Regions from separate parts of the Paenibacillus polygoni genome, predicted to be linked through region 1. Evidence: predicted binding sites of a transcription regulator. Region 1 holds the regulator's gene; the other holds the start of a gene.
What was found. The regulator LexA, encoded in region 1, represses DNA repair genes until DNA is damaged. The targets are predictions, from matches to a motif close to CGAACATATGTTCG.
Positions count from the first base shown of each region.

Region 1 (4,372 bases):
CATCATACATATAAGGACGAGATCTTCTCTCTTCACCAAATTTGTCAGCTAACTCTGCACCTAGTTCACTATCATTCACACCAAGTGCCGCAAGACCGTTTGTCCAAGCGTCTTTACGATATCCGGGTACTAATTGTTCGAGCTTTCTAAATTCTGGCTGTTCCCCGGCATTAAATTTCGCCCATAGTCCCTCAAAGGGATTGATGCCAATCAGTTTCGTAAATGGATATGTTTCATAAGATTCATACAGCTTTCTAGCTTCATCTCTTACCGATACTTCAAGTTCATGAGGATCTACACCGCATTTTTTTGAGGCATAGAGACATGTTTCGTAGAAAGCTTCTTCTACACTTTTTTCATCCCACAGCAGGGTATCATCCAAGTCGAACATTACTGCTTTAATTGACATCTTGCTCTCTCCCCCTAGAGTTGATCGATTTATTTAGCTTCTTTAAGAGCTTTCTTATCCTCTACCGGAATCTGATGTGTCTGTGCAAAGGTAATGAGTCTTTCGCCCATTGCGTCAGTATCATACAAATTAAGCAAACGGCTGAAAGCCCAGTTACTGCCTTTAGCGTTGTGTTCAATAATGATCGAACCTTTATCTACCACAATGCGCTTAATGTCTTCTACACCAAGTGAACGTTCTCTGCTCAGCTTAATGGTCTTAATCCGTTTTTTCCCTACTTTAAGATAAGGACGGCGTAAGAAGTACATTAGTGCAAGTCCAATATAAAGGACAAATACAAACCAATCAAAACCAGACACACCGTCTTTTGTAACACCGCTGAGTGTTAGGAACATAAAAGCAAGTACGACGAGTACGAAAGGAAAGATAAAGGCTCTTCCTTTGAAAATATCTTCATTTTCTACTCCGGAACCAAGGACGGGTTGTCCCTTTTTTTTGCGGTTCTTATTTACTTTCTGTTGATTCCTTTTGACTGCTCTTTCAAATGAACTTGCCATGAAAATCCCCCTTTAAAATCTGTACATTGCAGTTATTCTATCATGGTAGTTATATACTAACTTTCCACTCATAACTATGATTAAACCTATACTTTTATCACGGGAATAATATGAGTTTAGTATAAAGGAAACTATCATCCTTCCTCTAAATTGCTCCCCTTAAAAAAGCACAATCTACTTAACTTTGCCATGTAAATAAAGGGTTGTCAAGGTATATACCTGTATGGCTGAACCTCGTTATGTAAACAACAAAAAAAGGACACAATTGTGAATTGCGCCCTTGCCGGTCGTCCATAAAAAAATGATATAAATAGCATAAAATGAACTGTATATGAAAGTGAACTGCATTAATTAGCAGATAACATTCAGATAACTTAACTGATAACATTCAGAAACGCTCAAAGTATATAAAGCATTTCCCCTACTCTACATGAGGTAAACTTAATACTTGCCCTGTTTGAATATCACTTGTTTCCATCACATTCAGCTGTTTGATTCGATCTATATATTCTCTCGTATCCATGTGATACGGTTTATGATCTAAAGCAATCGACCATAAGGAATCCCCTGTAGATACAACAAACTCTTGATAGGAAACAATTTCACTTGCGCTCGTAAGCACCGTCATAAACCCAGTTAGACACAAAAAAGAAACACTAAGAATAATAACAAGGCGAACCAAAAAACGTCTATTATTATCCATCATTTGATGAAATAACTTACCAAACAAAGTATGATCCTGAGCTCCTTCAGTATTGCTATAGATACTATTGTATGTACTGTATTTAAGCATATAAACCGTCCTCCAAACGTTTGTTCTCATTTCTATATTGATCACTATAACACGAACATGTGTTTTGGACAATAACTTTTTAGAACAATTGTTCGTTCTATTTTAGAACTAACGTTTGTACGAACGGAGGTTCTATGCTATAATTTTCCCAAACGTTATAAAGTGGAGTTGATACGGTATGTCGAAGGTGTCCAGCAGGCAATTAGCAATCTTGGAGTTTATACGAAATGAAGTTCGATTAAAAGGATATCCACCGTCCGTAAGAGAGATTGGTGAAGCTGTCGGACTCGCGTCCAGCTCCACTGTTCACGGACACTTGGATCGTTTGGAGAAGAAAGGTTTAATTCGCAGAGACCCTACGAAACCTCGTGCAATCGAGCTGTTAAGTCATGATGAGTTAGATGAGACAAGCCAGTTTGCTCAGACGGTTGTCAGAGTTCCTGTCGTTGGTAAGGTAACTGCAGGTATTCCTATTACTGCAACAGAGAATATCGAAGACTATTTCCCTCTCCCTATGCAATATGTTGGAGAAGAGAAAGTATTTATGTTGAATGTAGTAGGCGATAGTATGATCGAAGCGGGTATTGTCAATGGGGATTATGTCATTGTTCGTCAGCAGCAAACGGCTAACAATGGTGAGATTGTCGTAGCAATGACGGAAGATGATGAAGCTACAGTGAAGACTTTCTACAAAGAAAAAGATCATGTTCGTCTTCAGCCTGAGAATCCTACATATGAACCTCTCCGGCTTACAAAAGTAACGATACTAGGTAAAGTTATTGGTCTCTTCCGTGATTTTCATTAATTGATTTTTTATTTTTTGGTTTTTTATAGTTAAATATAAATGAATTACTGCACTTATATTCTTAAGCAGAGATCTTATAACGCAGATCTCTGCTTTTCTCGTTTTACTCCACTACTAATCATTAGGATCAACTTACCTCATCATTGATAAGTCCTTTTTCCCATTCCATTCTTAATTCATTTCCAAACTTCCTTACTTCAGTATCTGTTACATTCAGTTGGCAGGCTATCCTGGAATCATATAATCGTAATCGATATGTATCTTTCTCTTTCCGCTTTTCCCACTCCAATCCATAAAGGTGATTCTCAAAAGACATGTATAAATTATTTAGTATAAAGTCATTTAACATATCCAGCGGAAAAGCCGCTGTTACTTCAATGTAATTTTCAATAGTGAGATTTGTCCAACCAAAAATGAAGTCATGTACTTTTTCATGATTTAGATAATACTTAAAATTCAGCTGACAACCTTCAAATTTACCTGGAATACACTTAACAAAATTAAATTCAACATAGGTACCATTGCTAAATATATCTCGTAAAATTGCCATTTTATTCCCCTTTACATTAAAATTCATCCGGTCCTTTATATGTGTAGGAAATGTACTCAAATAATAACAAGGAATTTTGGCTTGTATCCAATTATTAAAAACATTCTAATTCGTCCAATAAATTCCGTAATACATAAATTCATCAGTATTCAACGTAAAATAATTATGTTTCTAACCCATTGCTGTTAACAATACCGCTATTGTATTAAACATTCCATGAACAATCATACCAGGCACGACCGATCCCGTGCGTTCGTAGGCCCATGCGAACACAATTCCACTAATAAAATTCACCGGCATGGCATTCAACGTGGGAAAATGTGCAAGTGTAAAGATTAGCGAACTAATCACAATCGCCCATCTCATACTTATACGAGTCCGCAGCCACTGATATATAAAACCACGGTAAAATATCTCTTCATAGATTGGTGACACGATCCCAGCTGAAGCAATACCTATGATCAAAGTAAATATAGTGACATTTTGCTGCAGACTCTCTGTTTTGCTGTTGTCCACCGTATTTCCAAAAAAGCTCGTGAGATAAACTGCCGTTACACTGGATACAATGAGGACTAATAACCAGAGCACGATTCTCCAACAATCTTTAGCAGGAAATCCTTTCACTCCTACATCCGCCCACGTCAACTTTTTCGGTCGTAAAGAAATTAAATACAATCCTAGCAAAAGCGTAATCGCAATAGTAAGCCCTGTAAGTGTTCCTGAATAAAGTGTGTTCTCTAACCATTTCTCATACAATGCCTGTAATGCGTATTTAATAACAATCATTACGAATACAAATTCAAGAGCAAGTAAAGCAGCTAGCTCACGCCATGTCCACAGTTCCGTATTCTTCCATATTTCTGTTCTAATCATTCTTAACCCCTCAATCCTCTATGATATAATTCAATGATATTAGGTGACGTTACGTTACCTGCAAGCTTTTTTGAGGAGGAAATAGAAACATGCATAGATGGACTACAGGACAAGTATCCAAACTGCGGAACATCTCCGTAAGGACACTGCGTTATTACGATCAAATCGGTCTCTTGACACCAAGTTATAGGGAAGATAATGGGCGTCGTCATTATTCAGAAGGAGATCTATTCACTCTCGAAAAAATAACTCTTCTTAAATCGTTGTCACTACCACTAGCAGACATTCAAAATGTAATAAACAAACTCTCTTTTCGCCATATTCTAGTCGCACATCATAATTATCTACAAGAGCAGCTCACTTCTCTTCAAAGCAGCATTTCTAA
Region 1 is NZ_CP127162.1:3,261,206-3,265,577, forward strand. Features, by position in the region: gene QPK24_RS15605 (HAD family hydrolase) at 1-409, opposite strand, end outside; gene QPK24_RS15610 (hypothetical protein) at 439-966, opposite strand; gene QPK24_RS15615 (LysM peptidoglycan-binding domain-containing protein) at 1,388-1,759, opposite strand; gene lexA (transcriptional repressor LexA) at 1,938-2,564, shown strand; gene QPK24_RS15625 (hypothetical protein) at 2,692-3,114, opposite strand; gene QPK24_RS15630 (CPBP family intramembrane glutamic endopeptidase) at 3,286-3,987, opposite strand; gene QPK24_RS15635 (MerR family transcriptional regulator) at 4,077-4,372, shown strand, end outside.

Region 2 (4,372 bases), 290 kb from region 1:
GAATCGGCTGCACAGCATGCTCTTAGTTATAAGCTGAAACATAGTGCTTATGAAGAGATTGTTACTCGGCTATTAGATGGAGAGGTTCGGGAGACACTCGCACTGCGAATTGAGGATTCGATTGATCAGAGCCAGCTGGTCTTTGAACTGGTTGCAGAACAAAGTACAGCCATACCTGGTTCCGACCGAAAACGTGTCCGCATCGATGATAAACTGCTTAGTGAACTGAATCGCTGGAAAAGTACGATCGAAGCGATTGATGAAGAGCTTGTATTTGAAAGCGGACTTCATACACTAGATGAATATAAACTGCGTATTGTCGAAGAGCATTTGGAAATGATTCAAACGGCACTTCATCTGTTCCGCGACCCGGCTCATTATATTTGCTGGGCAGAAGAAAGTGAGGACGGGGCAGCCACACTTGCCATTATGCCGCAAACAGTCAAAGAAGTATTAGAGGAACGAGTATTTGGACTCCAAATGCCGATCGTATTTTCTTCAGCAACCCTTTCGGTCGATGGATCGTTTGATTATGTAGCCAGCAGCCTTGGGATCAGTGATTATTTATCTTTCTCTGTAAACTCACCATACGATTACGAGAAGCAGATGAAACTGATTGCCCCAAGTGAACTCCTTGGAGAAGGAGATATGCGAATGGAAGTTGCTGCAGCGAAGAAACTCGCGATGGCTGCCAAACTAATCAAGCGTACCGATGGACGAGCTTTATTGTTGTTTAAAACGATGAATGAACTTCGTGAATTTAAAAAAGCAGCTTCTCATCATCCTTACTTTGCATCCTATAAGATGCTTTATGAAGGAGACCGGGAGATCAGCAGCTTGATTGCGGAATTCCAGAATACGGAGGAAAGTGTACTTTGTGCGGCTAGTCTATGGGAAGGACTAGATGTACCTGGACCTTCGCTCTCCAATGTTATCATTTGGTCACTTCCTTACCCGCCGGAGGATCCTGTATTTATGGCTAAACGGGAAGCTGCTGATTCAGCATATGAAGAAGTAGATCTGCCGTACATGCTGCTTCGTCTGCGCCAAGGACTCGGCAGACTCATTCGTTCTTCCACAGATGAAGGGATTGCTGCGATTCTGGATGCAGAAATTCTAGCTAATTCCAATGTGAGAGAGCGAGTCGAAGCCGTCTTGCCCCCTGGAGCTAAGCTCTCAGTAGAATCACTGTAGTATCATTATAAAAGAAGATAGAATCAACCTAAAAAAGACCTGTTTTGTACCCAGTTCAAGTCATAACGTTAGACTTGAAGCGGATCATAACAGGTCTTTTATTATTTTTAAATTTTGTGATGAATAGACAGAGGCAGAGGTGAAACGTTAGAACATGCCCATACTTAGATATCTTTCGCCCGTATCTGGAGCGATACAAAGCACTTTATGTCCAGGTCCTAGCCGTATTGCAATCTGCATAGCCGCCCACACCGATGCTCCGGAAGAAGGTCCAACCAGTAACCCTTCTTGTGAGGCGAGTTGCCGCATCGTATGAAGAGCCTCCTCATCCTTCACCTGGATAATTTCATCCCAGACGTCTGTATTTACGATGGGAGGAATAAAGCCGGGACTTGTTCCAACTAACTGATGAGGGCCTGGTTTACCGCCAGATAGAACGGGAGAACCTGCGGGTTCTACTGCATAGATTTTTATGCTCGGAAGGTGTTCGCGCAGAACCTCACCTGTCCCTGTAATCGTTCCTCCGGTGCCAGAAGTGGCCACAAAGGCATCCAGATTTCCTTCCATTTGGGTAAGGATTTCAAGTGCAGTCGTAGTCCGGTGTGCATCAGGGTTTGCGCTGTTCTCAAATTGCTGCGGAATAAAGCTGTGAGGAATGCTTTCTTTTAGCTCCTGTGCTTTACGAATTGCACCAGGCATCCGTTCTGAAGCGGGAGTGAGTACGACCTCTGCGCCATACGCTCTCAAGATTTGAATGCGTTCCTTGCTCATATTATCGGGCATGACAAGAATGGCTTTGTATCCTTTGGCTGCCGCATTCATCGCCAGGCCAATGCCCGTATTTCCACTTGTCGGTTCAATAATGGTTGAGCCAGGAAGCAGCAGTCCGTCAAGCTCTGCTTGTCGGATCAGATTGAAGGCAGCGCGGTCTTTTACACTTCCGCTGGGGTTAAAATACTCGAGCTTTACATAAACTTCAGCATGTTCAGAACCTAGCATACGCTGTAATTTTACAGCCGGTGTATCTCCGATAAGATCTGTAACATGCTCAGCAATTAACCGATTTTTATGTTTCGAGGGTGTTGTCTGCTTAGAATTCATGCCATAGTCCCCTTTACGATCCAAGTTCCTGTTATTATGACATGAAATTCTATAATGTGTAATGATATGTAATAAAGTGAGTTCTTCATAAAGGACATAAAAGAGGCGGAATGAACTCTCTCTTTACCTTTCTGAACCTGCAGACAGATCTATACCAAGATACGCACTCATTTCTTTTTTTACCTCTGTTTTAGCAAAGGTCCATAGAAGAAACAGGCGCCGCCGATATCCCCTGCATAAGTAGAGGGCTTCGATGCCTTCCTTTTGTTTCGACTCTTCATATACCCGGATTCCGCGGGTACGCATATCTGAACGAAGGCTCGTCAGGGACACGGTAACCTCAGATTGAAGCTTGGAAAGACGCAGTATATATACCTCAGGCATATGCAGAGCAACTTGCCTTATCGAATCAATATCCTGTTCAAGAACGTCTAGAATTAATGTGTAGATGAGATACTTTTTGATTAGCAAATGGTCCGCTTCAGAGGGAGCGGGAGGGGTGGATGGCACCGTCATCCTTTTCACTTCCTAGCAATCGGTAATATAAATAAAATTTGTTATTTATAATTTACAGAACATATGTTCCTATATTATACTATTCAATATAAGATGGCATTATACTTTTTGGCAAGTGGATAATCTAGGAGAAATCCTGGGCGAGTGGTTTAAGAGGGAGGGATTACTTATTGCTGCATCCTCTTGAAATATACGTTTGGGGTTTGGATACATAAGAAAAAAGGACGAGCATCACCTATTAGAAAAGTGAGCCGTCCTAACCTAGTTTAGATATGATATGCAGATGGTTCATACTTAAGCCATATATTGCGGTTTGTCATAGAGAGCTTCTTTTTCCAAAATGACCTTGTATGGACGCTCTTTGCCCTTTAGTGACGGCCCTAACGTAGTAATAGGCTGATCTGGTTTCTTGAAAAGGTCGCCTCTGTCACTTTCGGGTGCAGGTCCGGTGGAATCCGGGGCAGCGCTCAGACGCACCTTGGGGGCTCCTCTTTTCTTTGTGAGCCTTTGTCTGATCGGTTTCATCCCATTTCTCCTCCTAACAGGTCATGAATAGCACTGAATAATTGGCGATTATCATGGTCAATCTGCTGAAATAATTCGTCACCTGCCTCGAGATGTCCCACAAGATGCACGGTGAATACATAATTACTTGCTACAGGATAGCACAGCATATATTCTTTCTCAAGATAATCGTCATATAAGTTGACCTTGATTTTATTCTCTTTAAAAGCATCTACGGTAAGGATCCGGCTTGGATCATCCGGAGATTTCCCGTCGTTTACATCCAGTGAGTATTTACGTCCAATCTCTCCCACATTTCCTGCCACTTGCTGGAGATATCCGGATTCTGTGGTCCGATGAACGGTAGTTCCTCGGACAAGAAAATGAGGACGGGAGACAAATGTGGTTCTCAGCGTATCACTCATTCGGTGAAGCATCTGGTCATCAGCCTTACGGGAGCGCAGCAGTTCGCGAAAGAAGCGAAGCAGCTTGAGAAGCTGAATTCGTTTACTATCTTCTTCTTGGCGGACCTTGTTTATTTCCTTTTGAACCGAAAGGTCAGTCCATGGGCCTAGCATATCCATAACTTCTGTGATCTTATTACAGGCCACTGCCACGGCGGGGGCCCATTTCCCATCTGAGCGGATTTCATAATGTAAGGACCCGAGTCCAAGCAGATCGGATGGCATTCGCATGCCTTCCACTTGGGATGTATCTTCGAGTTCCTTCACATGCTCTGGTAATATAAAGAATATGCGTTTTCTACCTAACTTGCTCATAAAAAGACCCATCTCGAACAGGGTGTTATCCCGTACCGTTGCTACCACTTTGCCACGAATTTTCGCGACGTCATCTGGATGAAAAATGAAAATGGCGAAGTCATTATTTTGTACTTCTTTTTCGAGATCCTCAATCGTATAATTCCCCGGATTAAATACACCGGTATACCAAGGAGTCACTTCAGCCGCATATCTAAGGTTTTCATGCACCGCTGCGGCTATAGGCTTCGCTTCAAGAGAACATCCAATGAACGCTCTAGGCTTTTTAGTCATCATAG
Region 2 is NZ_CP127162.1:3,553,410-3,557,781, reverse strand. Features, by position in the region: gene QPK24_RS17075 (ATP-dependent DNA helicase) at 1-1,194, shown strand, start outside; gene cysK (cysteine synthase A) at 1,342-2,295, opposite strand; gene QPK24_RS17065 (YhjD family protein) at 2,419-2,811, opposite strand; gene QPK24_RS17060 (hypothetical protein) at 3,106-3,336, opposite strand; gene QPK24_RS17055 (nucleotide-binding protein) at 3,333-4,370, opposite strand.
Region 2: QPK24_RS17065 (YhjD family protein) is a predicted target of LexA. The motif match lies at 2,997-3,010, and genes of this name have one in related genera.